DNA from 4 places in the Avibacterium endocarditidis genome. Region 4 is predicted to be linked to each of the others. Evidence: riboswitches for the same ligand, from Rfam matches in the RefSeq annotation. Region 4 holds a riboswitch; each other region holds the start of a gene.
What was found. Region 4 has a riboswitch for thiamine pyrophosphate ahead of ACNAV8_RS07335 (ABC transporter ATP-binding protein). Riboswitches for the same ligand answer to the same signal wherever they lie in the genome.

Region 1 (7,563 bases), on a different contig from region 4:
ATCGCGCAACAGACAACGCGCCAAGGCGACACGTTGTTTTTGTCCGCCTGAAAGGGCATTAGGCAAGCGATTTAAAAACTCCCCTAATCCCACCGCACTTGCCACTTTCGCCACCTTAGCTTTTTCTAACTCGCTAAGATTTAGACTTGGTTTTAGCCCTAAAGCAATATTCTGCGCTACCGTCAAATGAGTGAACAAATTATTCTCTTGGAACAGCATTGAAACAGGGCGTTGATGAGGGGCGCTAAAGGTGTGATTTTGCCCGTTGAGCCAAATTTCCCCTTTGTCCGCCAATTCAAATCCTGCAATGAGGTTGAGCAAGGTGCTTTTTCCTGCCCCACTCGCCCCTACAATGGCCGCCCGTTGTCCTGCGGGGATATGCAGCTTAAAGTGCATTGGTTGATTGGGGTAATGAAAATAAGTATCCAGTTTAATCATCGTGTTGCCTAAATCATAAAACGAAAGAATGTGGTAAACATACCAAAATGCAAAGATAAAGTGCGGTGCAATTTTTTCAAATTTTATCTTTGCCCTGCCTTTGCGAACGCTCAATCAGCACGAATAATGCGCCACATAACAATAATAAAATCAAGGCGGTAACGCTCGCTTCTTGCATACGATATGAGCCTAATTGCTGATAAAGCAAATACGGCAGAGAGATAAAATCTTGATTGCCGAATAAAGCAATAGCGGTGAAATCTCCCAAAGATAAAGCACAAGCCAAGGCGAAAGCATATCGCATTGGGGTGTTGATAGCTTGCCATTCCACCCATTTCCAGCGTTGCCAACCTTGCACGCCGAGAGATTGGCAAAGGCGATCATATTGCATATTTTGATACATTGGCACAGAAAGCGTGCGGATCACAAAAGGCATCGCCAAAATGCCATTACAAAATGCCACAATCAGCAATAAATGCCACGGCTGAAAATCCATTGCTTGCAAGCGAATAAACAACCCTAGCGCCACCACCAAGGTGGGGATCGCAAGCACGATCATTCCCATATTGCTAATTAAATTGGCGCAATAGCGGTGATGTTGCCAAGCTAAACGGCGAGCCAAAAAGAGCAATGCCATTGAAAATAAAATCGCAAATAGCGCAGAACATAAGGCGATACTTAAAGAATAGCCTAAGGCGCGCCATAACTGGGGATTGGCCGCCACTTTTTGCCACGCTTGCCAATCTAACCCTGCCACCACCATATAAAGCAGTGGGGAAAAGAGAAAAATCAGCACGCTGCTGACACAAAAAACTTGCCAAATTTGCACCGCACTTGTTTGTTTTTCTCGCCAAAAATGACGCAAATTAAGCTGGCTCGGATCTTTGCTGTTAAACAAACTGCTAAGCGCAAGCAGTAGTACGCAAAACCCGCATTGCAATAACGCGAGCATCGCGGCTTTCGGCAAATCAAACTCAAACAAAATGGCTTGATAAATTGCCACTTCTAAGGTGGTGTAAGCCGGACCGCCGCCAAGGGTTAGCACAATGGCAAAACTGGTGAAGCACAGCATAAAAATTAAAGTAAACGCTGGCAAAAACTGTTGGCGTAAGTAAGGTAATTCGATCAAACGGATAAATTGCCAACCACGGATATTTAATTGTGAACTGAGCTGCCGTTGCTGATTGGGAATACTTGAGAGCGCTTGCAAAAATAAACGGCTGGCAAGAGGGATATTAAAAAATAAGTGCGCAATTAAAATGCCACTCAAGCCGTAAATATTAGGTTTCCAATCAATCTCAAGGGTGGAAAGTAAGCTTGCCAACCAGCCTGAATGTCCGTAAATCCCGAGCAAACCTAGCACCGCCACCAAGGCAGGCAACACGAAAGTGAGAGAAAATAATTTTAAAATCAGTGATTTGCCACGGAAATCTTGGTAAAAAAATGCGCGCGCAAAAAACAGCCCAACCAGTACAGATAAAAACGCCGATAAAAAGGCTTGCCCAAAACTAAATGCGATAACGTGACGCACATAGCTATCTTGCCAAAGTGTCGTCCATTGATGATCATTGCCAACATTTAACACCGCACTTAAGGCAAACAGATAAAATGCGCCTAACAGCAAAATCACGCCAATTCCCCCAGCCATTGACGACAAGGGGAATTTTTGCAAGTTACGGCGAATTATTGTGTTAAGCTGGCTTGCCAAGTGTTCGTCCATTGTTTTAATTGCTCTGCATTGACGCCACTACCCAAGGTGGTTTTGCTCTGCTGCGCTTGTTTTAAGGCATCAAAGTGCGGTTCAATTTTTTCATCAATTACGGCAAACATCACATTTTTTTGTGAAATTTGGCTTTGTGCCTGCGGTGAAATCAAAAATTGCATAAAGGCATCTGCACAAGCATTTGGGTGATTTGCCATTCGTGCCGCGGTTTCAATTTGTAATACTTGCCCTTCCGCAAAATCAGTGGCGGCGTAATTGGCATCTTTATCATTTAATAAGTGATAAAGCGGTGATGTGTTATAGCTAAACACTAAATCCGCTTCGCCTTTTAAAAATGCGCCATAGGTTTCCGACCAGCCTTTGCCTACAGTAACGGTGTGGCTAGCGAGTTTTTTCCACGCTGCCGCCACATCATCACCATAAACTTCATTCATTAAGATCACTAAACCACGCCCCACACCACTGGTGCGCGGATCTTGGTAAATGACGCGAAGTTGTTGGTTATCCACTAATTCTTTTAGGCTTTTTGGTGGATTTGGTAATTTTTCTTTATGATAAACAAAGGCATAAGCACCAAAATCATAAGGTAAGAACACCTTGTCTTGCCACTTCACTGGCAAGGAAAGTTGTTCCGTTGGTACGCTATTTTCGGCAAATAATTGTGTTTTTCTTGCTTCCTCAAGCATTGTTTGATCTAAGCCTAGCACAATATCTGCTTTGCTCTTTTTTCCTTCAAGACGAATGCGATTAAACATCACGCCTGTGCTATCAAAAGGCACATAATTTACCTGACATTGCGGGTGAGCTTGCTCAAACAAGGCTTTCACTTTCGGGCCTGCGCCCCAATCTGCGCTAAAGCTATCATAAGTGTAAACTTGCACATTTTGCGGGCTTTGTGCCGCCATAAGGTGGGTACTAAAAAGTGCGGTAAGAAAAGTAAGAGAAAAAGATTTTTTGAATTGCATAGTGTTTCCTTCCATAAAAAACGACCAGCAATATTGACGCAAACAGCAAAGAAATTAGTTTCCTACGTCAGTATTAACTGTATCAGGTTCACGGGTATGATCTCAGCTATCAAGCACCCCGACTAATCTGAGCCTTTAGCTCGGCTTTCAGTGTAGTAATTTTCCGTTGCCAATGCAATCTATGTGTTTAAAAATTCTCAAAATTTCTTTATAGTTAGCAATAAGTTAATCATTCATAAGGATAGGCTATGGCATTTTCTGTTCCCCACCTTGAGGATACCTTGCAAGCACTGGCAGCGAGTTTAATTCAACACTTCCCCGAACAGTATAATGAAGAAATTTACACACAAATTGCTGTGCAGAAAAATGATCCCACGAGCCCGATTGGCAAGTTGGCGCAAGGCATTGCAATGTCTGATTTTGTGGCAGAAACCTTAAAAAAACAACCGCACTTTTTGCACCGATGTTGGCAGCAGATCCCCACTTTAGAAAATAAGGACTATTATCGCCAAGCCTTGCAAGATTTGCTTGAAAGCATCAATGATGATGCCCAACTGTATCGCCAACTGCGTCTGTTTCGCCACCGTGAAATGGCAAAACTGAGCCTGTGTCAAAGCCTAAATCTCGCCACCGTAGAAGCGGTTTTTGTTCGCCTTTCTCAACTGGCAGAAGCCATTATTATCGCTACTCGCGATTGGCTTTATCAGCGCACTTGTGCAGAAATGGGAACGCCAATGGACGCGCACGGTGACCCACAACAACTTTATATTTTAGGAATGGGAAAATTAGGCGGATTTGAACTCAATTTTTCGTCTGATATTGATCTCATTTTCACCTACCCTGCCAATGGGGAAACCCAAGGGGCAAGGCGTTCCATTGAAAATAGCGTGTTTTTCACTCGCCTTGGGCAGCGCCTTATCAACGCCCTTGATCAATATACGCCCGATGGTTTTGTGTATCGCACGGATATGCGTCTACGCCCTTTTGGGGAAGCCGGTGCATTGGCGCTAAGCTTTACCGCGATGGAGCAATATTACCAAGAACAAGGGCGCGATTGGGAACGCTATGCGATGATCAAAGGGCGAATTTTGGGGGCTGATCCGCAAGATCCGAATGTGAAAAACTTGCAAAATTTGCTCCGCCCTTTTGTTTATCGCCGTTATATTGACTTCAGTGTGATTCAAGCGTTACGCGAAATGAAAGGTAAAATTGAGCGAGAAGTGCGCCGCCGCGGTTTAGTGGATAACATTAAACTTAGCGCAGGGGGGATTCGTGAAATTGAATTTATCGTGCAAGTTTTCCAGCTGATTCGTGGTGGTCGTGAAATCAAATTGCAGCAGCATTCTCTGCTTAATCTCTTACCAGAATTAGAAAAATTAGGCCTGCTTAGCCCAAATGAAAAACAAGATTTGCAACAAGCCTATGTGTTTTTACGCCGTGTGGAAAACGTGCTGCAAGCCATTGATGATAAGCAAACGCAACTTTTGCCAGAAAAAGAACTGGATCGCCAACGCCTGATTTTTGCGGTACAACATTACCTTCAATGGAACAATGAAAAACAACCAATCATTGTGGAAAACCATCTCACCAGCTGGGCAGATTTTTATGCGTTATTGCAATCTCACCAACACAAAGTGCGGTCGGTTTTTTCCCAATTAATTGGCGAAGAAAATGATAAGTCCACGCCAGAAAATAGCCAATGGGACGATTTTTTAGAAACGGATCTCAATGATGAAGACATTCAACAGATGTTGCAACAAAATGGCATAAAACTGGAAGAAAATGCACCGCTCTTACAACGCCTTGCTCAGTTCCGCATCGAGCTAGCGCGCCGTCCTATCGGCACAAGGGGGCGTGGTGTATTGGCGCAATTAATGCCAATGTTGCTGACACAAATTTTCCAGCATCAGGCCTATGAAACCTTGCTGCCACGAATGTTGGATATTGTGGACAAAATTCTCACGCGCACCACCTATTTGGAATTATTAGTAGAAAATCCACAGGTGCTAAATCAGCTCATTGAGCTGTGTTCGCAGTCGCAACTGATTGCGCAACAAGTGGCGCGCTACCCGATTTTGCTTGATGAATTGCTAGATCGCAACGCGTTGCTTAATCCTACCCATTTTAGCGAATATCGCAGCGAATTAAAGCAATATCTGCTCCGTTTACCGCAAGATGATGAAGAACAATTTATTGATGCCCTACGTCAATTTAAGCAAAGCACCTTGTTGCGCGTAGCGGCTGCCGACATTTTGGGAGCGTTGCCTGTAATGAAAGTGAGTGATCATCTCACCTATTTAGCGGAAGCCATTATTAATGCGGTGGTGAATTTAGCGTGGCAACAGGTTTCCGCACGTTTTGGCGTGCCAGAGTTTCTCGCTCCGAATGAAAAAGGCTTTTTGGTTGTTGGCTATGGTAAATTGGGCGGGCTTGAGTTGGGCTATAAATCTGATTTGGATTTGGTGTTCTTGTTTGACGGCAGCCAAACCGGGCAAACCCAAGGCGGCAGAAAAGTGATTGATAGCAATCAGTTTTATCTCAAGCTTGCTCAAAAAGTCATCAGCATTTTTAGTATGAATACGAATGCGGGCATTCTTTACGAAGTGGATATTCGCCTACGCCCTTCAGGTGATGCGGGATTGCTTGGCTGTTCATTGAGTGCTTTTGAAAATTATCAGCTGAATGAAGCTTGGACCTGGGAAAAACAAGCCTTGGTGCGCAGCCGTGCGGTTTATGGCGAGCCTGCCTTGCGCCAACGCTTTGAGCAAATTCGCCACAAGGTGCTGACTGCACCACGGGATCTTGAGCAACTCAAGGAAGATGTGAAAGCAATGCGCGAGAAAATGTATCAACATCTCGCCAATAGCAATCCTGATGAATTTAACATTAAAACCGATAAAGGCGGCATTACAGATATTGAATTTATCGCCCAATATTTAGTGCTGACTTATGCGCCGAAATACCCGAGCTTAACCACTTGGTCGGATAACGTGCGGATTTTTGAGTCAATGGCGGAAATTCCTAATACGGAAAACCAAAGTACGGAACACCAAAGTGAAGAAAATACAAGTGCGGTGCTAAATTTTGAAATTTCTGAGCAATTAAAAAATGCCTACACCAGCCTGCGCAACCGCATTCATCAGCTAAATTTACTTGGCTTGCCTGTTGTGGTTAGCCAAGTAGAATTTCAATCTGAACGCCAATTCATTGAAGAAATTTGGCGGACGTTGTTTGATTAGCTACGCATTTTATTGGCTAACTCAACAATTTTCACGATCACCCTTGTGGCGTCCCACATTCCTTCAAGGGTGGTCAATTCTTGCTTGCTATGAAAATTATAGCCGCCAGTAAATAACATTGGACAAGGAATCTGTTTTTCTGCCAATTTCGCACCGAGATAACCTGAGCGAATTGGGGTGAGAATTGGCTCAATATCACATTGTTTCATTGCTAAATCGGCAAGCTGAATAGATTTTGGTTGCTGTTTGATAACTTCGCCCATATTGCCATATTGATCTTCAATGCTTAACTGTGCTTTTTTTCTTAAACGTTTTTTGCGATTAAAATCCACAATCATCATTGCCAAAAATGCTTTACGCTGTTCAAAACTCACCGCATCAAAATCACAAATTAAGTAGCGCATTTCCACTTTCTCAATGTCGCCCGTTAGACTTTCTAAATGGAAAAATCCCTGCTTACGCTCTGTTTTCTCTGGCACTTCTTGCGCTGGTAGCCCCTTTTGAAATTCACAAGCTAAAGTGAGCGCATTACGCATTTTGTCTTTGCCTACGCCAGCTTGAATATTGCGTCCATAAAGGGTTACAGTAGCGGTGGCGACATTAACATTTTCATAACCCAAACTGCCCACACCCTCTCCAGCAAGGCAATATGCCCAATCACAAGTAAATTTCTCAAAAGGAAAATGTTTCATTCCCTGCCCAGTTTCTTTGTCTGGCACAAAGGCAAGGCGAATGTTGCAATGGGAAAGATGATTTTGCTGCAAAATATGAAGTGCGGTCAGAATTTCTGCTATTCCTGCTTTGTTATCTGCCCCTAACAAAGTTTTTCCGTCACCAACCACTAAAGTTTTTCCAATCAATTTTTGCAAAAATGGGTGATATACCGGGCTGATAAATTCTTCCCCTATGCCAAGAGAAATATCACCGCCACGATAATTTTCAATCACTTCAGGCAAGGCGTGTTTGCTGCTACATTGTGGTGAAGTATCAAGCTGGCTAATAAAGCCAATGGTCGGCATTTTAGCGCTAACATTGGAAGGCAAAAATGCGGTGAGAATACCTTGTTTCGTTAATTCAATTTGTTGCAAACCGAGTGCAGAAAGCTCTTGTTGCAGAAATTTAGCCAACTTTGCCTGCCCAGTGGAGCTAGGAATAGGCTTGGTATTAAATTTCCCTTGCGTGTCAAAACTCACATAGT
Region 2 (7,563 bases), on a different contig from region 4:
AGCCAATTAACATTTTGCCTTCAATTTGTTGGGCTAATTGTTCTACAGGCGTATCTTTTTGCCCAACGTGAATGCCGTCTGCGTGCAACTTTTTTGCGAGTTGAACATCATTATTCATAATAAAAGGCACATTATATTGTTGGCATAAATCTTGGCATTGGCGGGCAAGTTGTTCAATTTTTTGCGGATCTTGCAAAGAAAATTGCCCTTTCTCACGAAACTGATAACAGGTTATCCCCGCTTTTAGCGCTTGTTCTAAACGTGTTAATAAGGTTTGTTGTGGGTTATTGGCATAGTCGGGCAGATGACGGCAATCTTGTGTACCCGCCACTAAATAACAGCGTAAAATTGATTTATCCATTTTTTTGCTCCTGTGAATACGCCCAGTGATTGGTTGGGCCGTGTCCGTGTCCGATATTTAAAGGGTGCGTGATGGCGCTGGTAATAAAGGCTTTGGCAGTTTTGCAGGCTTGCTCCAACGGTTGCCCTTTGGCAAGTTCAGCGGTTAAGCAAGCGGAAAAAGTGCAGCCTGTGCCGTGGGTATGCGGCGTGTTAAAACGTGGGCTTTCCAAGACAAAAGATTCTGTCGGCGTGAAAATAAAATCTTGGCATAGCGCACTTCCGCTGTTTTGCTGATGGCCACCTTTTATAATTACGGTTTTTGCACCCATCTGTTGTAAACGTTCAGCAATTTGCGTAATACTGTGTCGATCTTCAGCTTTTAATCCTGTTAAGGCTTGTGCTTCAGGCAGATTTGGCGTTAGCACATCGGCTAAAGGCAATAGTTGCTCACGCATTGCTTGAATTGCCGATTGTTCCAATAAACTTGCGCCCCCTTTGGCGATCATCACCGGATCGATAACCACATTCGCAAATGGGTGCTTACGCAAAAAAGCGGCCACGGTTTGGATAATTTCAGCCGTGCCGAGCATACCAATTTTTACCGCATTGGGCGTGAAATCTTCTACAATTGCCTTGAGTTGCGCTTTAATGGTGCTAAGGGGGATTAAATGAATATCCGTTACGCCTAAGGTGTTTTGTGCAGTAACAGCGGTGATCACGCTCATTCCAAATACATTACGCATTTGAAAGGTTTTCAGATCGGCTTGAATACCCGCACCACCGCCACTATCTGATCCAGCAATGGTCAGGGCTTGTGCAATATGAGTCATTGTTGCTCCTTAGTTTTCAATGTGAACCTGTGCGAATTGCGCCACTTGTTGATCATTGAGTTCACCAAGTTGATCTAAAAGTGCGGTGTAAAATTGCCCATATTTTGTGCTTCCTAAGTCTTTCGCAGCCAGTTGCCCTGCCACCGCATAGGCTGTACTGGCTTGTACTACCGCATTAAAAGGTTGGCTTGGGGCGACCGCTAAAAAAGCCCCTAACACCGCGCCAAGCAAACAACCTGAGCCTGTGATTTTAGGAAACATTGGCGTGCCGTTATCAATGGTCGCCACTTGCACGCCATCGCTGATATAATCTACCGCACCGCTCACTGCCACAACACATTGATGACGTTGCGCGGCCAGTTTGGCAATTTGTGCCACATCGCCTTCACCTTGCCCTGCGTCCACACCTTTCGCCGCCCAATTCACCCCTGCTAACTGGGCAATTTCCCCGGCATTGCCACGAATAGCGGTGAATTTTACTTTACTCAGTAATTCAGCCACCACGTCCTTACGGTATTGCGTTGCCCCCACGCCCACAGGATCAAGCACCACAGGAATACCTGCTTTATTCGCAGCTTTACCAGCCGCCAACATAGCTTTCACTTTGAAAGGATCGAGCGTGCCAATGTTAATCACCAAGGCAGCGCTAAATTGAGCAAGATCCGCCATTTCTTCTTCGGCATCTGCCATAATTGGTGATGCGCCTAAGGCTAACAGCCCATTCGCTACATAGTTTGCCACCACAATGTTGGTGATGTTGTGGATTAAAGGATTGGTTTGGCGAATTTTCGTGATTAAATTAAAGTCCATTTTTTTCTCCTATGAATAAAAATCAAGCGTAAAAAAAGCCCAGTCCCATTGCCTTTATAATAAAAAATCATCTATAAAATCAATGTGATAGGGAATGATGTTGTGGAGTGACGATTTGAAAATAGAAAAGGGAAGAATAAAGTGCGGTTAAAAATATTGCGATTTTGCATAATAAGTTTCCTACGTCAGTGCTAACTGGATCAGGTTCAACGGGTATCATCTCAGCTACACAAAGCAGCACCCCGACTATTTAATAGCTTCACTCTACAAAGAAATAGGCAGAAACACAATCTCACCATTCAGAATTTCCGCATTTTGCGCAAAGTATTTTTTCGTTTTGCGAGCAAGATCGCAAAAATTGTTTAACAAGATTGCGAAAGAGCGGTGCTTTTTTCATCATATTTTTATTTTTAATTGTAGGCGTAGGGTGGGCTTTAGCCCACCATTTTTATCAGGGTTGGCAATGGCCAAGGTTATTCAATCCCAAATGGTGGGCTAAAGCCCACCCTACGTTTCTACGTTTCTTATGAGAGGGGCAGAAATAATGCCAAATTATCGGAGAGATTTTACAAAAGGCGCGTGTTATTTTTTTACATTGACATTGCAAGATCGTACAAAATGTTACCTTACTCAGCATATAGAAAAATTACGGCAAGCCTATCAAGAAACAATGAGAAAGTATCCCTTTGAAACCATCGCAATCTGTGTGTTACCTGATCATCTGCATTTCATAATGCAATTACCACAGGATGATGATAATTATTCTAAGCGTATTGCTTTTTTTAAAACGATATTTACGAAATTATTACCAAAGGCGTATCGCAATGAGAACCAAAGTCGCATAAAAAAGCGAGAAGCCGGAATATGGCAAAGACGATTTTGGGAGCATCGTATCCGTGATGAACTAGATTTGAACAATCATTTAGACTATATCTATTTCAATCCCGTTAAACACGGTTATGTTAATGCCCCCAAAGATTGGCCGTTTTCCTCATTTCGAAGAGATGTTGAAAGAGGATTTTTTCCATTGAATTGGGGTAGTTAATAAAAGGTGTAATCGGAGTGGCATAGAGCGTAGGGTGGGCTTTAGCCCACCGTTTTTTATGAATTGGGGACAAGGTTATTCAATCCAAAATGGTGGGCTAAAGCCCACCCTACGAGGTGTTGTTATGATGGTATTATGCGAGCAAGATCGCAAAAATTGTTTAACAAGATTGCGAAAGTGCGGTGCTTTTTTCATCATATTTTTATTTGTAATGGTAAGTTGTCATTTTATGTAAGAATGAAATTTTCGCTTAAATTAGATGTGATTTTATGGCTGGTGATTGGCGCAGGCTTGAGTTTGCTTTATGTGTCGAAAGCCTTATTGCTTAGTGTTGAGTTAATGCTTTGCACTGTGGGAATTGGGATCTTAGCTGTTTTGACAGCCTATCTTTTCGACTACTATAAAATCGCAAAAGGGCTGGTTTACGGCGTGATTTTTGTATTGAGCTTGGGCTATTTTCATCATCAAGCTCAGCAAATTTTGACCCAAGCGGAGCAGAGCGCCAGTTTAAACAAGATTAGCATTCCAATTAAGATCGAGAAAATCTTACATCAGCAAGATTATCAAACGGTGATTGCCACTGGGAAATTGGCGGAAAATTTGCCTAGCCAGCGAATATATTTGCAATGGCAAAACTCAGAGAAAAATTTGGAAAATCAGGCAGCAGAGCAAATTAAAGTAGGGCAAATTTGGCAAGCAGAATTATTGCTCAAACCCTTATCAAGCCGTTTAAATCAAGGGGGCTTTGATCGGCAAAAATGGTATTTCTCACAAGGTATCACTGCCTATGGCAGAGTAAAAAGTGCGGTGCAAATTTCGCAAGATTTAGCGTGGCGAGACCGATTATTGCAGGCCAGTTTTCAGCAGACCCAAGACTTACCAATGCAAGGTTTATTGTTGGCGCTGGGCTTTGGCGAACGGGCGTGGCTTAATGCAGAACACTGGCAAATTTATCAGAAAACCAATACGGCACATTTAATTGCCATTTCTGGATTGCATATTGGTTTGGCGATGTTGTTTGGCTTTGCTATTGCCAGAGCGGCACAGTTTTTCTTGCCCACGCATCGAATCGGGGCAATTTTGCCATTATTGTGCGGTGCTTTTATTGCTTTAATTTATGCCCAGTTGGCTGGGTTTTCTCTTCCCACCTTAAGGGCATTACTTGCTTTGGGATTGGTATGTCTGATCCGAGTGTTACGCTGTTATTATACGCCTTGGCAATATTTCCAATGTGTGGTGACATTGCTCATTTTATGGGATCCGCTGATGTTACTTTCCGTTAGTTTTTGGCTTTCCGCAGGGGCGGTGGCAAGCCTGATTTTGTGGTATCAACTTGTGCCGTTGGATTTAATCCAATGGCAAATTTATCCCATTAAAAATCAGTGGGTGAAAAAAATCCTGCGCTGGATTTTCTCCTTGTTTCATCTACAACTCGGTTTGTTGTGTTTATTTACCCCGATTCAGCTTTATTTTTTTCACGGAATGTCTTTATCGGGAATGATGGCGAACCTGTTAGCCGTGCCAGTGTTTAGTTTATGTCTTGTGCCAATGGTGCTGTTTGCAGTGTTGAGCCAAGGGGCGTTTAATTCGTGGCAAGGGGCGAATTATTTAGCAGAAAAAATCACGGCGTTGCTCAGTCAATGGCAAGGGAATTGGATGGATTTGTCAGAAAATCAATCGCAATGGATCGTCATTTTGTTGCTCATTTTGGGGTTGGGGTATGTGCTTTATTTGCAAAAATTGCCGCAAAAAGTAGCGAAAAAACCGATCTTAGCAGGAAACAAGAAAATTTTATTCAATGCAGAAAAATTGCCCAGTCCGTTATTTTTACAAAAAATGAAACCTATTTTTGCTGGGTTACTTGGAATAATGCTGATGAATTTGGCGTGGCAAGAGATAAATGTGCCTAAATGGCGATTGGAAACCTTAGATATAGGGCAGGGCTTGGCAACATTATTGGTGAAAAATCAGCGTGGCATTTTATATGATACGGGCGCAGCGTGGCGTGGGGGAAGTATGGCTGCGCTAGAAATTTTGCCTTATTTGCAACGGCAGGGCATTGTGCTGGATTACCTTATTTTAAGCCACGACGACAATGATCACGCAGGCGGAGCTGAAGCGGTGTTGCGGGCTTATCCCAATGCAATGCTTATTACGTCATCGGAAAAAATCGAGCGAAAAACGCACCGCACTTTTTGTCTTCAGGGGCAACAATGGCAATGGCAAGGATTACGCATTACCGCGCTTTCCCCACAAAAGATCCGTAAGCGTGCAGAAAATCCAGATTCTTGCGTGTTGTTGATTGATGATGGGCAGTATAAAGTGCTTTTAACTGGTGATGCTGATAGCCAAACAGAACGGCAATTTGCTGATTTAGCAGGAAAAATAGAGATATTGCAAGTAGGGCATCACGGTAGTAAAACCTCTAGCAGTGAATATTTGCTTAAAACAACACAACCTAAGATCGCCTTGATTTCTAGTGGTCGTGGTAATCCGTGGCATTTTCCCCATTCCGTGGTATTAGAGCGCCTAAAAGCACAACAAAGTGCGGTGTATAATACGGCAGATTTTGGGCAGATCAGCCTGTTATTTTTCCCCGAACAGATAAAAATTTATACCGCAAGATCGGAATTTTCCCCTTGGTATAGGGGATTAAGTATCGGGGATTAATTGGCTTGTTGGCAAAATAAAGGTAAAATGGCGCAGTTTTTTAACTGAAATGAAGAAATTATGCAAGATAAAGACTTAACCACGTTGCAAACGTTCAAACGCTTATGGCCGATTATCGCCCCTTTCAAAATGGGGTTGATTGCCGCCGCCGTTACATTGGTTTTCAATGCATTGGCGGACGCAGCATTAATTCAAATGCTTAAACCGTTGCTTGATGACGGTTTTGGTAAAGCGGACGTGAGCTTTTTACGCATAATGGCTGTGGTGGTGGTGCTGTTGATTATTGTGCGTGGCGTAACAAGTTTTGTTTCAACTTATTGTTTAGGCTGGGTTTCGGGCAAAGTGGTGATGACCATTCGCCGCCGTTTATTCAAGCATTTAATGTATATGCCTGTGCCGTTTTTTGATCAAAACTCCGCAGGCAAATTGCTTTCGCGCATTACTTACGATAGCGAACAGGTCGCCAATTCTTCATCAGGATCCTTGGTGACCATTGTGCGTGAAGGGGCGTATATTATCTCTTTACTTGGCGTGATGATTTATACCAGTTGGCAGCTTTCTTTGGTGCTTTTTGTGATTGGGCCGATTATTGCGGTGCTGATTCGTATGGTATCGAAAAAATTCCGTGAGTTAGGTAAAAATATGCAAAACTCAATGGGGGAGCTGACGTCTTCCGCAGAACAAATGCTGAAAGGACATCGCGTGGTGCTGTCTTTCGGTGGACAAAAAATTGAAGAAGAACGCTTTAATAAAGTGAGTAATGATATGCGCCGCAAGGGAATGAAAGTGATGGTGGCAGATGCCATTTCTGATCCTGTGGTGCAAATTATTGCCTCTTTCGCCCTGTCGGCGGTGTTGTATTTGGCAACCGTGCCAGAAATTATGAGCCAAAACCTAACGGCAGGCTCTTTCACGGTGGTGTTTTCTTCAATGTTGGCGATGATGCGACCGTTGAAATCGCTCACCAATGTGAACGCACAATTTCAACGCGGAATGGCAGCCTGTCAAACCCTGTTTTCTATTTTAGATATGGAAACGGAAAAGGATAACGGCACGTATGAAGTGGAAAAAGCCAAAGGAAATATTTCTTTCAAAGACGTTACGTTTAGCTATTCAGGCAAAGATCACCCTGCGTTAAATCATATTTCTTTTGACATTCCGCAAGGCAAAACGGTGGCATTGGTGGGGCGTTCTGGCTCAGGAAAATCGACTATTGCCAATTTGGTTACGCGTTTTTATGAGATTGAACAAGGGGAAATCACCCTTGATGGCGTGAATATTCAAGATTACACGCTGAATAATCTGCGTGAAAACTGTGCGGTGGTATCACAGCAAGTGCATTTATTTAATGACACCATTGCCAATAATATTGCCTATGCTGCGGCGGATAAATACAGCCGTGAAGATATTATCAAAGCGGCTAAAGCGGCGCACGCAATGGAATTTATTGAAAAATTAGAAGATGGCTTAGACACCGTGATTGGCGAAAACGGTGCAAGTTTATCAGGCGGACAACGTCAGCGCTTGGCGATTGCTCGTGCTTTGTTGCGTAACTCCCCTGTATTGATTTTAGATGAAGCGACCTCTGCATTGGATACAGAATCTGAACGTGCAATTCAAGCGGCGCTTGAAGAATTGCAAAAAGAGCGCACGGTTTTAGTGATTGCCCATCGTTTATCCACCATTGAAAAAGCCGATGAAATTTTGGTGATTGAACACGGTGAAATCAAAGAACGTGGCACGCATCAAGAGTTGCTCGCATTAAATGGTGCTTACAAACAGCTACATCAAATGCAATTTAATCATTAATACTATATTGGTGTACGAATTTTCCGCGTACACCAATCTATCCATTTTAATGAGGTG
Region 3 (7,563 bases), on a different contig from region 4:
TTTTTTATTTTTGTACGCTTAAGCCTCGCTTCTACAGAATATCTGATTCAGCCCGTGGGCATTATGCAAGCCTTGAAAAATAGCTGGTTAAGTGGCGTGAAACGCGCTGCGCCGCTGTTTATTTATTGTTTGTTAATTTATGTGGTGCTGCCATTTGTGGTAAGACGCATTTCTTCATTGAGCGATAACCTTGTTTTTGATGTGGTAATGTTATTTTTAAGCGCTGTGGTTGGCGTATTCTCGTTACTTTTCACTTATCGCTTTTACACCTTATTTATGCGCAAGGATCAACAATAATGAAACAAATTTTAGAATTTATACCGCTCTTAGTTTTTTTTGCTGTTTATAAACTAGTCGGCATTCGTGAAGCGGCCATCGCCTTGATTATTGCGACAATAATTCAGCTTGTGGTGCTGAAACTGAAATACGGCAAAATTGAAAAACAACAGCTCATTATGGGAAGTGCGGTGGTTTTTTTTGGCGCTTTATCCGCTTATTTCAACGAATTAGAATTTTTAAAATGGAAAGTAACGGTAGTTTATGCCTTGTTTGCCTTGGCATTAATCATCAGCCAAGTGATTTTTAAGAAACCGCTCATTCAGCAATTATTAGGCAAAGAAATTCAACTGCCTGATGCCGTTTGGAATAAATTAAATCTAGGCTGGGCAGGATTTTTTCTGTTTTGTATGATCCTAAATATCATCATCAGCCAATATTTTTCCGATGATCTTTGGGTAGATTTCAAAACCTTCGGCATTATTGGACTTAGCCTTGTTGCAACAGTCGCAACAGGCGTTTATATTTATCGTTATCTTCCAAAAACAGAGAATAAAGAACAATAGGAAAACATTATGTCTGCATTTATTGAAACCAAAACGGGCCGCCAATCACAAGGCACATTGTTATTACGCACCCTTGCGATGCCTTCTGATACCAATGCCAACGGCGATATTTTCGGTGGTTGGATTATGTCGCAAATGGATATGGGCGGTGCAATTTTAGCCAAAGAAATTGCGCACGGCCGTGTGGTTACCGTGGCGGTGGATAGTATGACCTTTATCCGCCCGATTTCTGTGGGCGATGTGGTATGTTGCTACGGCCGCTGCGTGAAAGTGGGACGCACTTCATTGCAAATTAAAATTGAAGTGTGGGCGAAAAAAGTATCCAGCGAACCCATTGGTGAACGCTATTGCGTAACCGAAGCCGTATTCAGCTTTGTTGCAGTAGATAGCAACGGACGACCGCGTGTTGTTCCAAGAGAAAATAACCCAGAGCTAGAAAAAGCCCTTGCGTTAATTGATGAAGCCTAAAAAAGGAGAAACTATGTATTACGTTATTTTTGCTCAAGACAAACCCAATACCCTTGCTCAACGCCTTGCGGTGCGTGAACAACATCTTGCACGTTTAAAACAATTACAAGCAGAAAACCGCCTTTTAACTGCAGGCCCAAATCCTGCCATTGATGACGAAAACCCCGGTGAAGCTGGATTTACTGGCTCAACAGTAATCGCCCAATTTGACAGCCTTGAAGCGGCACAACAATGGGCAAGCCAAGATCCTTATGTGGAAGCTGGCGTTTATGGCGAGGTGATTATTAAGCCATTTAAGAAAGTTTTCTAAGCAAAAAATCGCAAAAATTCTCTCAAAAAACACCGCACTTTTCTTGTTTAACGCAAGAAAGTGAAAACAAGAAAAGTGCTACCCCTAACGATAAAAGCAATAAGAGGAAACACAATGTCAAACTTTCTACAAAATTACCAAAAACATATTGATGAACGTGCGGCACAAGGTGTTGTACCAAAACCATTAGATGCTGAACAAACCGCACAGCTTATCGAATTATTAAAAAATCCCCCTGCTGAGCAAGCCGATTATCTCCTTGAGCTTTTTAAAACCCGCGTGCCAGCAGGGGTGGACGAAGCAGCTTATGTCAAAGCGTCCTTCCTTGCTGCAATTGTCAATGGCACGGCCCATTCGCCATTGATTAGCCCAGAAAGTGCGGTGCAAATTTTGGGCACAATGCAAGGTGGTTATAATATAGAACCCTTGCTGCAAGCCCTTGATAATGAAGCCCTCGCCCCTTATGCCGTCACTGCCCTTTCTTCCACCCTTTTAATGTTCGATAATTTCTACGATGTAGAACAACGTGCCAAACAAGGCAATCCTTACGCGCAACAAATTCTTGAATCTTGGGCGAATGCAGACTGGTATTTATCACGTCCCAAATTAGATGAAAAGATCACCGTTACCGTATTTAAAGTGTCGGGCGAAACCAACACGGACGATCTTTCCCCCGCGCAAGATGCGTGGTCGCGCCCTGATATTCCTTTACACGCCTTAGCAATGCTGAAAAATGAACGAGAAGGCATTCAGCCTGATGACGCCGGCAACATTGGGCCAATTCAACAAATTAATGCGTTAAAAGAAAAAGGCTATCCGCTCGCTTATGTGGGTGATGTGGTCGGCACAGGTTCATCACGCAAATCTGCCACTAACTCAGTGTTGTGGTTTATGGGGGAAGATATTCCTTACATTCCGAATAAACGCGCAGGCGGCGTGGTATTAGGCGGAAAAATTGCCCCTATTTTCTTCAACACCTTAGAAGACGCGGGAGCATTGCCAATTGAAGTAGATGTCAGCAAGCTCAATATGGGCGATGTGATTGATATTTACCCATACCAAGGCAAAATCTGCAAGCACGATAGCGATGAAGTTTTGGCTGAATTTAGCTTAAAAACCAATGTGTTATTAGATGAAGTACGCGCAGGCGGACGTATTCCATTAATTATCGGACGTGGGCTAACCCATAAAGCGCGTCAATCCCTTGGCTTACCTGATAATGATGTATTCGCCAAACCACAAGCCGTTGCGGATAACCACAAAGGCTTTACCCTTGCCCAAAAAATGGTCGGCCGCGCTTGTGGTGTAGAGGGCATTCGCCCGGGGCAATATTGCGAACCAAGAATGACATCTGTCGGCTCGCAAGATACCACCGGCCCAATGACTCGTGATGAGCTAAAAGATCTCGCTTGTTTAGGTTTTTCATCGGATTTGGTGATGCAATCTTTCTGCCATACGGCTGCCTATCCAAAACCGGTGGACGTTGTTACTCACCACACCCTGCCAGATTTTATTATGAACCGTGGCGGTGTATCCCTGCGTCCAGGGGACGGCGTGATCCACTCTTGGCTCAACCGTATGTTATTGCCTGATACCGTAGGCACTGGCGGCGATTCGCACACACGCTTCCCGATTGGTATCTCTTTCCCTGCGGGGTCAGGTTTGGTGGCATTCGCTGCTGCCACTGGCGTAATGCCGTTGGATATGCCTGAAAGCGTGCTAGTGCGTTTCAAAGGGGAAATGCAACCGGGGATCACCTTGCGTGATTTAGTACACGCTATTCCTTATTATGCGATCCAACAAGGCTTACTCACCGTAGAAAAACAAGGCAAGAAAAATATTTTCTCAGGCCGCATTTTAGAAATTGAAGGGCTAGAACACCTTAAAGTGGAACAAGCCTTTGAGCTTTCCGATGCTTCTGCTGAACGCTCTGCGGCGGCTTGTACCATCAAATTAGATAAAGAACCGATCATTGAATATCTCAATTCTAATATCGTGTTGCTCAAATGGATGATTGCAGAAGGCTATGGCGATGCGCGCACCCTTGAACGCCGTATCAAAGCAATGGAAAAATGGTTAGAAAACCCAGAATTGCTCAGCGCTGATCCTGATGCAGAATATGCCGCGGTGGTTGAAATCGATCTCAACGAAATCAAAGAACCGATTTTATGCGCACCAAATGATCCTGATGACGCTCGACTGCTTTCTGAAGTGCAAGGGGATAAAATTGACGAAGTGTTTATCGGCTCTTGTATGACCAACATTGGACATTTCCGTGCTGCTGGAAAATTATTAGCCAAATTCAAAGACGTGATTCCAACCCGTCTATGGCTTGCACCACCAACAAAAATGGACGCCAGTCTATTAACAGAAGAAGGCTATTACAGCATTTACGGTAAAAGTGGTGCGCGTATTGAAATCCCAGGCTGTTCACTTTGTATGGGTAACCAAGCGCGCGTGGCAAACAACGCCACCGTGGTTTCTACCTCAACACGCAACTTTCCAAACCGTTTAGGACAAGGGGCGAATGTGTATTTGGCTTCCGCAGAACTCGCCGCCGTAGCAGCACTACTCGGCAAACTGCCAACGCCAGAAGAATACCAAGCCTATGTGGCGGATTTACAGCAGGACAAAGACGACACTTATCGCTATATGAATTTTGATCAACTTAATCAATATACACAAAAAGCCGATCAAGTGATCTTCCAAGCACCAGCTTAATCAACGCCTATCACAAAGTGCGGTGAAAAATTGAAAAAATTTCACCGCACTTTCTTTTTTCTCTGTTTATTAAAAATAAAAATGCAAGTTATTTTCTTTCCTAAATAAAAAGAAAAGTGCGGTAATTTTTTTCATTATTTTTATTAAATCTTTTCATCATTAATTAATGCCATTTAACCTTTTTATCATTGACAGCCCTAGCCTGCCCTTTCTATACTAAACGAGAATTAGTCGGGGTGCTTGATGGAATATCCAAACAAGCTGAGATAATACCCGTGAACCTGATTCAGTTAATGCTGACGTAGGAAACTAATTAGATCATATTCTTGCAAACGCCTTTATTTTGCGGAATTTTCTGCTTTACCTTTCTAATTTCTTTCTTGCTCGTCAATATCACTTTTTAATCATTTGTTAATAAGGAAATGACAATGCAATTTAAGACCTTTCTCTCATCATTTTTAGCCAAATCGCTTCTTCCTATTTGCGCTGCAGGCAGCCTATTTTTATTCAGCCACAATGCGCAAGCTGAAGGGCGATTAACGGTTTATTGCAGCGTGCAACATTCTGTCTGCGAAAAAATGGCGCAAGTTTTTGCCAAGAAATATAACGTGGACACCAAATTTGTGCGTAACAGCACGGGCGCAACCCTTGCCAAAATCAAAGCGGAGCAAGCTTTGCCTCAAGCGGATATTTGGTACGGCGGCACAATTGAGCCGCACTTTCAAGCCGCACAATTAGGCTTACTCGAGCCTTATCGTTCACCATTGCAAGCGGAAACTATGCCACAATTTAAAGCCTTGCTCGACAAACACGGCGATGTTACCTCCATTGGCTACATTATTGTGTTAGGCATTGGCGTAAACACCGAAAAATTCAAACAATTAGGCATTAAAGACTATCCAAAATGCTGGAAAGATTTAACCGATCCAAAATTTAAAGATCAAATTCAAATGCCTGATCCGCGCAATACTGGCACGGGCTATACCTTTATCGCAACGCTAGTACAGTTATTCGGTGAAGAAGAAGCCTTTCGTTATTTGAAAGCCTTAGATAAAAATATTTCTCAATATGCTAAAAGTGGTACAGAGAAATCCAATCTTTCCCGTGGTGATGCGGCGGTAACCATTGGTTTTATTAATGGTTATCACACCGAGAAAGAAAACGGTGCGCCTGTGGAAGCCATTTTACCTTGCGAAGGCGACAGCTATTCCCTTGGCGGCATCAGCATTTTGAAAGGGGCAAGAAATTTACAAAATGCAAAATTATTTATGGATTGGGCATTAACGCCTGAAGCGCAAGAAATTGCGTGGCGCGAAGAAAAAATGTATCAAATTCCAACCAATATTCACGCCAAAGCCTCACCAAATTCCACTGATCCAAAAACCTTAAAACTCATTGACTTTGATTTTGAACGCTTTGGTTCAGATGAAGAAGGTAAGCGCTTGATTAAGCGTTGGATTGAAGAAATTAAGCTTGACTAAGCTTTTCCATTGACAAAATATAAAGTGCGGTTAAAAATAACCGCTCTTTATGATTTTTTATTTTAGGAAAGCTGTTCGTAATGCGATACCAAATTATTTTCGCAATTTGTATTATTTTTTTACAATTCTTCATTTATATTTTTAACCGCACGCTATCTTGGCTTTATTTGCAAAATACCAGTCCTGTTTGTCGTAAAATTTTAACCCTTATTACTTATCTCGGCGCAAATAGTATTATTTTGCTCACTGTGTCGCGCATTTACCCAATGTTCCGCACCAGCGCGTTTATTTTGGCGTTTTTGCTCTTTGCCAGTTTTGTCAGTTTGGTGTGCGTAGCGATTTACTTTATTTTTAGAAAACAAAAATTTAAGCAAAAATTGCACCGCACTTTAGCTTGGCTTTATCCCCTTGGTTTAGCCAGTTTGATTGGCTTGAGTGTGTATAATGCTTACACGCCACAGGTAATTCATTATGAAATCACGCTAGATAAGCCTTTCAAGCCACTGCGCATTGGAATGGCGAGTGATTTTCACCTTGGGCGTTTATTTGGTGGGAAACAGTTAGATCAACTGGCTGAAATAATGAATGAACAAAAGGTGGATATTATTTTGCTGCCAGGCGATATTATGGATGATAATATTCGCGCTTATGTAGCAGAAAAAATGCAGCCACATCTTGCGAAACTGCGTGCGCCCCTTGGGGTTTATGCCACCTTAGGCAACCACGATTTCTTTGGTCAGCAACAAGCCATTGCGAAAGAAATTCGCAAGGCGGGCATTACGGTTCTGATGGATCAAGCGCTAGAAGTGGATAACCGTTTTGTGCTGATTGGACGCAATGATGATTTATTCAAAGCACGTCCAAAAACTAAACAAATTTTAGCCGCACTTGATAAAACCCGTGATAAAACAAAAAGGGATTTACCGATTTTTCTGTTAGATCATCGTCCAACAGAAATTATGGAACATTCCACCTTGCCGATTGATATTCAAGTTTCAGGCCACGCCCATAAAGGGCAAGTGTTTCCCGCAAATTTAATCACAAAAGTGTTATATCGTTTAGATTACGGTTATGAGAAAATTGGCAACGGGCATTTTTTCGTAACCTCAGGCTATGGATTTTGGGGGATTCCAATGCGATTAGGATCGCAATCGGAAGTGTTTATTATTGATGTGAAAGGGAACGAAAAGGAGTGATGATGAACTTTCTAAATAAAAATTTAAGCAAAATTTACACCGCACTTTGTTTAGGCTCGGCTACTCTACTTTCTAATGCCGTTCACGCAGAAGGCAAGCTAACAATATATTGCAGTGTGCAAAGCACAACTTGCGAGAAAATCACTCAAACTTTTAGTAAAAAATACAATGTGCAAACTCAATTTGTGCGTAACAGCACAGGGGCGACCTTATCCAAGTTAAAAGCGGAACAAAATAATCCGCAAGCAGACGCGTGGTATGGCGGCACAATTGAATTGCATTATCAGGCGGCAGATCTCGGCTTGCTTAGCCCTTATCGCTCACCAAAACAAGCGGAAACAATGCCACAATTTAAAGCCTTGTTGGATAAAAAAGGTGATCTCACCTCTATTTTGTATATGCTTGTGCTCGGCTTTGGCGTGAATACGGAAAAATTTGCTGAACTCGGTATTAAAGACTATCCAAAATGCTGGAAAGATTTGCTCGATCCACGCTTAAAAGGACAAATTCAAGTGCCAGATCCTCAGCTTTCAGGCACAACTTAC
Region 4 (7,563 bases):
TTTAAAATATAAACGCTGGCTTGTTCAAGTGCAGTCAAAAATGCACGAATTTTTTTCGCAGGAAGCTGATTTTTATTAGCCACAACAATCAATTCATCATACATTGGCACGCCCTGTTCTTCTGGATAAAACGCCTTGCCCGGTTTCTTTTCTATCTCCATCTGATTTAGCTTAAAATTACGAAATGCACCAATAACCGCATCGACTTGTCCGCTAAATAATGCGGGAGAAAGCGACCAATTCACGTTCACTAATTCCACATCATTTAAAGAAAGGTGGGTAGATTTCAACATTGCACCAAGTAACGCATCTTCAAAACCACTCACGGAATAACCGATCTTTTTCCCTTTTAAATCGGCAATCTGTTCAATACCGCTATCTTTTAGCACCACAAGGCTATTTAACGGCGTTGAAATTAAGGTGCCAACACGCACCAGCGGCAGCCCTTCTGCCACTTGCATTTGCAGCTGTGGCTGATAATCCACTGCTAAATCTGCCTGCCCTGCTGCCACTAATTTAGGGGGCATTGAAGGATCAGCGGGCTCGATAATCTCAACCTGCAACCCATTTTCCGCAAAAAAGCCTTTTTGCTGTGCCACAATAATGGCGGCGTGATCGGGATTAACAAACCAATCCAGCAATAAGGTTAATTTTTCTTTGGCTTGCACGCTAATGCTCATACCTAAAGCGAAAATTAAACTGCATAAATACCATTGTTTTTTCATTTTTTCTCCTAACGTAAATGACAGACCCAAGGAATAATGCGGTGAAGCAATTTATCTATCACGAAATACAGCAAGAGTGCGATAACCACCAAAATAAACAACGCCGCGAACATTAAGCTAATTTGAATTCGTGCATTGGCTTGCAACATTAAATAACCAAGCCCTTGTGATGATCCTACCCATTCCCCCACAATCGCTCCAATAGGGGCAACGGAAACCGCAATGCGCAAGCCCGAGGCTAACGCAGGCAAAGCGGCAGGTAAGCGAACCTTAAATAATAATTGCCTTGATAAAATTCCCATTGTTTTAGCCAGCTCTAACCATTGCTTTGGGGTGTTACGCAAGCCGTCATAACAAGCGGCGGTAACTGGGAAATAAATAATCAAAATAGTCATCGCAATTTTTGATGCAATGCCATAGCCAAACCAAAGCACCAATAATGGCGCAATAGCAAAAACAGGGATCGCCTGCGAGGCAATTAAAATGGGCAATAAAAAGGCTGAAAGTGTTCGTGAAGAAGCCAGCAATAAGGCTGAAAGCAAACCAAATAAAAATCCAAGCACCAGCCCTAATAAAATTTCCCATAAAGTAATTTTGGCGTGCATAAATAATAAAGCCCATTGTGAAGACACTTCATTTAGCACGGCAACAGGTTCAGGCAATAAATAATGTGGGATCGCAAAAATTGAAATCGCCCCTTGCCAGCACAAGGCGAAAAATAAGGTCATTATCAATGCTCGAAATAGGCTTTGCCACGACAACATTAATGTTCCCCCATTAACTGCTTAAATAAATATTGCTGTAATTGCCATAATTTCTCTTGCGAAAAATCTCTTGGCGCTTTGCCTTGCGGGCAAATGGGCGGTGAAAGCTGAACGGGTTGTTGGTGCAAAATATAGATTTTATCCGCTAGCAATAAGGCTTCTTGTGGATCGTGGGTGATAAGCAACACAGTTTTATCTGCTAATAAATGATGTGAAAGCTGCTGTAATTGCAAGCGGGTTACGGCATCTAACGCGGAAAAAGGTTCGTCCATTAAAATAATCTCTGCATCTTGCATTAGCGTTCGAGCCAACGCCACGCGCTGCCGCTGTCCGCCAGAAAGCTGATAACAAGGCTTATGCAAATGTTGTTCCATTTTCACCGCACTTAATAAAGTGCGGGCTTTTTCTTCCGTTTTTTTCGTTTTGCTATGAGTAAGATGCTGATAAAGCTGAACATTATCTAAAATAGACAGCCAAGGATACAAACTATCCTGCTGTGCAAGCCAAGCAATTTTGCCTGAACACTGAATGCGCCCTTGCACAATCGCCTGATTTTCTAACCCTGCAATGGCACGCAATAAGGTTGATTTTCCCACGCCTGATGCACCAAGCAACGCCACCCACTCCCCTTGTGATACGCTAAAATGAAAATGCTCAAACAAAGGTTGCTCAGCAAAACTGAGTTTAAGATCGGAAATTTCGATGGCTTTCATCGTTCATTCACCAATCAACGTAATGGAAAAAAGCCGTTAAAAATAAAAGAAGTGAGGTGAGAATTTAATAAGAAAAGAAGCGTTTGCATAATTAGTTTCCTACGTCAGTATTAGCTGTATCAGGTTCACGGGTATCATCTCAGCTTAAACAAGCACCCCGACTAATGCAAAACAGTGTAGCGGAAGTTCAAATAAAAATCAAAGTTTACAGACCAAAAAATTATATTTTTATAATATAACAAGAAATATTTAAAATTTATTTAAATATTGCCATCTTATGCTAAATAAAAGTCAATAAAATAACTATAACCCATTGATACACTTAATCTTTTCTCATACTGGTCGGAGAAGAATAAATATTGACTTTACTATTTAAAAGAGTATTCTGTATTACGAGTCAGACAGTATTGACTCATCTTTTTACAATTAAAATAACAACAAAGGAGTTCATTATGAAACTTAAATCTAAATTAGTATTAGGCGCTATGGCAGCATTCTTATCTTCACAAGTGCTTGCTTCCGCTGGTCAACCTGTACCTGTAGATCCTAGTGAATATGATGGTGTTGGTTGCACTAAAGAATATGAGCCAACTCCATATAAAAAGAAAGATGGTACAGTAGTGACTGCTCCTAACCGTTGTGTTGCTGCAAAATGGGCATCTGAAGGTTTATAATATACTGTTGTAGTATGTAGAAAGCCCTGTTAACCAAGGCTTTTTTATTGTTCATTATTCTTATAAACTTTTACTTACTCCTTAATTTTAAACATAAGAAAAACTCCTCTCCCACTTTAACAAAGTGGGATTTTTTTATCTTTAGTAAAATAATGTCGCCTAAAATTCTTGTGAAAAATCAATCTTTTTGTCTTTATCAACCTTACAAATCATAGCAATCTTTACCATTACCTGCTAATCAATATATAAAAAATCCTTCCCCCTAAGGGAAAGGATTTTTATTCTAACAGTTAGTCAAGTAACGAAACTACCATTGATAGCCAACACCCACAGAGCCACCAAAGTCTCCACGAGTATTTGCATTACCTGTTAATTTCAAGATAACTTTACCATTATCACTTGCTCTTGAATAACCTACGGCAATAGCACCTTGTCCTTTATAAGTACCTGCTGCTGCTGCTACCATTGATTTACCAGGCATATAAACCTGCGGTAAACCAGCTGTCGCAGTTGCTCCTGCAATACCTGCACGAAGGTCTTTATTAAGTTTATTGATGTTATTGTTAATGTTACCAACAGCACCTTTTAACTGTCTTACATTCACAGCATCAGTATCATCTTTACCATCTGCTACATTAGTAATACGGTTACCGCCGTTATTCAGGCCATTAGTTGTCAAACTTACTGTACTATTATTGCCAGCTGCATTTGGACCACTAATTGTTACACCATTACCTTGAACAGTTGTAGAGTTTCCTGCTGCATCTGTCGTAGTGACGGAATTTAGACCTTTAAGATCCTTAGCAAGTTTAACTGTTAACTTAGCATTCTTACCATCTTGTTTTGCAACAACACCGATGTTGTTATCAGTAAGATCATCTGCATCAGTTACACCACCCACAATTTGAGTTGTGTTATTTAATGTCATTTGAGCATTACCAACATCGCCTTGGTATTTGATGCCATCATTTAAGGTAGCTACTTGTTCAGTATTACCATCTGGTTTAGTGTAAACAATACGAGTTTTGCTCTCGCCATCTTTACCATCATTACCAGCCAGTCCTTTTTCGCCTTGTGCAACGGTTACACCGGCATTTGAACCATCTTTACCAGCAATACCGATAGAACCATCTTTGCCATTAATTGCAATACCTGGAGCACCATCTTTTCCTGGAACACCATCTTTGCCACCAACAACAATTGAGCCTCCATCAGCACCATTGATTGCTACAGCATCTTTGCCATCAGCACCTTTCACACCAATAGAGCCAGGTTTACCATCTTTACCACCAATAGATACTTCGCTATTTAAGGCAAATTGGATCTCATTGTCTTTTACAGTTGTAATGATATTTCCATTAGGGTCAGTAAATTTAACTGTTTCCCCTAATTTAACATTATCATCACCACCATTATCTGCAGCAATGTTAAAGCCTTTATTAACTAATGCATCTGCAGTGTTGTGTAGATCACTTACATTAACTGCATTATTAGCCACTTTACTTCCATCTTTACCTGCTTCTGCAAGTTGATCTAAGAAGTCCGCTTTATCAGCAGGAACTGGCTTACCATCTACAGTTGGACTAATGTCTCCAATAGATGTACCTACATTCGCTAATTTAGTCGGAGAAGTAGTTGAACCATCTGCGCTATTCATTGATGCAATGACATCACCCGCTTCAACTTTCGTACCACTACCATCTTGCTTAGTATTAAATGAACCATCTGCCTGTTTATACACTTTATCACCATCTTTGTTGGTATAAACCACTGGTAATTGTGCATTCTCAACCACTTTTTGAGAGTTCACTTTCAAGTCATAGTGAATATGACCATCTTCTGGTTGAGGCTGAGGACGACTTACATCAATTGTACCATCAGAAGACTCGACTGTTGTTGTCGCTGCCGCAGCGGCTTCTCTTAACTGTTTCACATTAACTGCATCAGTATCATCTTCACCTGCTGCAACGTTGGTGATTTTATTACCACCATTGCTTAAACCATTTTCAGTTAAACTTACATCTGGTTTAGTTGGATCAGAATTAGTAATAGTAATGCCATCTTTATTAATGACTGTGTTATCACCATCCTTACCGAATTTAGCAGAATCTAAGTCTGTCAGATCTTTAGCCATTTTCACAACTAAAGCTCCATCTTCCACATCAACACGAGTATTAGCATCTGTTGCTGTTGCGTCATTACTTAAACCACCTTTAATTTGTAAGGTTTCATTTAGTTTTTTCGCAACAGTGTCAGAACCATTACCTTGGAAGATTAAGCCATCATTCAAGGTTGCAACTTCTTCTTTTTCGCCATTTGGTTTTTCGTAAACAATACGAGTTTTGCTTTCGCCGTCTTTACCGTCGTTACCATCTAGGCCTTTTGCACCTTGTGCAACGGTTACACCAGCATTTGAGCCATCTTTACCAGCAATACCGATAGAACCATCTTTGCCATTAATTGCAATACCTGGAGCACCATCTTTTCCTGGAACTCCATCTTTGCCACCAACAACAATTGAACCGCCGTCTTCACCTTTGATTGAAACGCCATCTTTACCATCAGAGCCTGCTACACCGATGGAGCCTGGTTGGCCATCTTTACCTACAGTAATCTCATTACCTAAGCCAATTTCTAACTTATGGTTACCAGCATCTGCAGTTACAGTGATACCATCAGTACCCTTAAGCTGAATTTGTTTACCTAATTCTTGAGTAACGGCATCGCCATTATCGTCAGTTAAACCAAATCCTTTTTGCGTTAAGTTTTCAGTGAGTGAATTTGCTGTATTACGTAAATCACTTACATTTACAGCGCTATTTGGCTTACTTACAGCTGCTTTTTCTAATGCTTTTGTGAAATCTTCATCATTTTGAGGATCAATCACACTTTTCACATTATCCAAAGTCTGCGGTTTCGCTGAACCATCTTGTGCTACTAATGATGTACCTGCTGGCGTAGCTGGTTGCGCACCTTCTTTTGGCAAGCCATTTTCTAAATCACTTGCTTTATAGAATGTATCACCTACTTTCACTAATGGATTACCTTGTTCATCAGTATAAACAACTGGTAAACCAGTTACATCAATATGGTAAGAATGAACGCCATTCTTGCTTGTAACAGTAGAAACTTTTGTATTCGCACCATCAACCACTTGAACAGTTTCACCTAATCTAACAGTTTGTGCATTACCGTCATTAGTTTGTAATTTCCAACCTGTATTAATTAAGTTATCAGAAACATTTTTCAAATCTCCGATATTAGCTGCGTTAGTTAATGTAGGATCATTATCTTCTAATGAAGAAATATCTTTATCTCCCAAACCACTTGCAACATTTGTGATTTGATTTCCACCATTATTTAAGCCATCTTTCGTTAAGCTTACAGCTTTTTCTGGAGTACCGTTATTGATAGTCATACCATTATTAGTAATCGTTGTAACCGGATTATCCGATGTTGGATTCTCTGGGTTACCAAATGTTGCACTAGTTAAATCTCTCAATGCCTGCGCCATTTGGATCACTAATTGACCATTGATGCTATCTACACGTAAATTTTTATCTGTTACCGCTGCATCTGATGCTAAACCACCATTATCAGTTGCTTTTCCAGATAGTTTTAACGTGCTATTTAGTTTCTTATCAAGAATCTCACCAGTATCACCTTCAAAGCGTAAACCATCATTTAAGGTTGCAACTTCTTCTTTATCGCCATTTGGTTTTTCGTAAACGATACGAGTTTTGCTCTCGCCATCTTTACCGTCATTACCATCTAGGCCTTTTGCACCTTTCTCTACTTTTACGCTTGCTTGACCATCTTTACCATCAGCACCATCTTTGCCGTTTACGCCATCAACACCATTAAAGACAATCGCGTCTTTAGTGATTGTTGTACCATCACGACCATCAGCACCTTTGACTCCGATAGTTCCATCTTTACCATCTTTACCGCTTACGCGAACATCACCAGAAAGTGAAACTTCTAAACGGCGAGCATCTTGATCTGCATCTTTAGCCGTTACTGTAACCCCATCAACACCTTTAATTTGAATTTGTTTACCTAATTCTTGAGTAACTGAATTACCGTTATCATCAGTTAAACCAAATCCTTTTTGAGTTAAAGAATCAGCAGTATTTTTCAAATCACTTACATTGACAGCACTGTTTGGTTTGCTGTCAGCAGCTTCTTTTAATACTGTTGAGAAATCTTTATCCGCAGTCGGAGTTTCAATTACACTCTTCACATTATCCAATGTTTGAGGTGTAGCAGTACCATCTTTAGAAACTAAAGTCGTTCCTGTTGGTGTCGCTTCTGGTGCATCTTGGTTAACAACACCATCTGTAACATCGTCAGCTTTATAGAATTTATCGCCTACTTTCACTAACGGATTTCCATCTTCATCAGTATAAGCAACTGGTAAACCGGTTACATCAACATGGAATGTATGTTTGCCATTAGCATCAGTTACCGTTGAAACTTTGGTATTTGCACCATCAACCACTTGAACAGTTTCACCTAATTTAACTGTGCTTTCAGTACCATCATTAGTTTGTAACTTCCAACCAGTGTCCGTTAAGTTTTTAGAAACATTCTGCAAATCACCAATATTAGCAACATTTTTCAATGTATCGCCTTCGGCCTCTTCAAGTTTAGTATCACCTAAACCACTTTCAACACCCGTGATTTG

Region 1: linked by a shared signal. The riboswitch ahead of thiB (thiamine ABC transporter substrate binding subunit) and the one ahead of ACNAV8_RS07335 (ABC transporter ATP-binding protein) in region 4 are both predicted to bind thiamine pyrophosphate.
Region 2: linked by a shared signal. The riboswitch ahead of thiM (hydroxyethylthiazole kinase) and the one ahead of ACNAV8_RS07335 (ABC transporter ATP-binding protein) in region 4 are both predicted to bind thiamine pyrophosphate.
Region 3: linked by a shared signal. The riboswitch ahead of ACNAV8_RS01700 (ABC transporter substrate-binding protein) and the one ahead of ACNAV8_RS07335 (ABC transporter ATP-binding protein) in region 4 are both predicted to bind thiamine pyrophosphate.

The regions. Positions count from the first base shown of each region.
Region 1 is NZ_CBCSDH010000014.1:4,404-11,966, reverse strand. It holds gene thiQ (thiamine ABC transporter ATP-binding protein) at 1-438, opposite strand, end outside; gene thiP (thiamine/thiamine pyrophosphate ABC transporter permease ThiP) at 515-2,086, opposite strand; gene thiB (thiamine ABC transporter substrate binding subunit) at 2,122-3,126, opposite strand; TPP riboswitch at 3,169-3,257, opposite strand; gene glnE (bifunctional [glutamate--ammonia ligase]-adenylyl-L-tyrosine phosphorylase/[glutamate--ammonia-ligase] adenylyltransferase) at 3,375-6,365, shown strand; gene pepT (peptidase T) at 6,362-7,563, opposite strand, start outside.
Region 2 is NZ_CBCSDH010000002.1:160,765-168,327, reverse strand. It holds gene thiE (thiamine phosphate synthase) at 1-361, opposite strand, end outside; gene thiD (bifunctional hydroxymethylpyrimidine kinase/phosphomethylpyrimidine kinase) at 354-1,172, opposite strand; gene thiM (hydroxyethylthiazole kinase) at 1,182-1,982, opposite strand; TPP riboswitch at 2,143-2,237, opposite strand; gene ACNAV8_RS01840 (REP-associated tyrosine transposase) at 2,527-3,027, shown strand; gene ACNAV8_RS01835 (DNA internalization-related competence protein ComEC/Rec2) at 3,265-5,697, shown strand; gene msbA (lipid A ABC transporter ATP-binding protein/permease MsbA) at 5,758-7,506, shown strand.
Region 3 is NZ_CBCSDH010000002.1:127,331-134,893, forward strand. It holds gene ACNAV8_RS01675 (hypothetical protein) at 1-297, shown strand, start outside; gene ACNAV8_RS01680 (septation protein A) at 297-842, shown strand; gene yciA (acyl-CoA thioester hydrolase YciA) at 852-1,310, shown strand; gene ACNAV8_RS01690 (YciI family protein) at 1,324-1,620, shown strand; gene acnB (bifunctional aconitate hydratase 2/2-methylisocitrate dehydratase) at 1,735-4,341, shown strand; TPP riboswitch at 4,564-4,666, shown strand; gene ACNAV8_RS01700 (ABC transporter substrate-binding protein) at 4,770-5,822, shown strand; gene ACNAV8_RS01705 (metallophosphoesterase) at 5,903-7,018, shown strand; gene ACNAV8_RS01710 (ABC transporter substrate-binding protein) at 7,021-7,563, shown strand, end outside.
Region 4 is NZ_CBCSDH010000010.1:75,881-83,443, reverse strand. It holds gene ACNAV8_RS07345 (ABC transporter substrate-binding protein) at 1-725, opposite strand, end outside; gene ACNAV8_RS07340 (ABC transporter permease) at 734-1,489, opposite strand; gene ACNAV8_RS07335 (ABC transporter ATP-binding protein) at 1,489-2,202, opposite strand; TPP riboswitch at 2,282-2,372, opposite strand; gene ACNAV8_RS07330 (hypothetical protein) at 2,655-2,876, shown strand; gene ACNAV8_RS07325 (YadA-like family protein) at 3,184-7,563, opposite strand, start outside.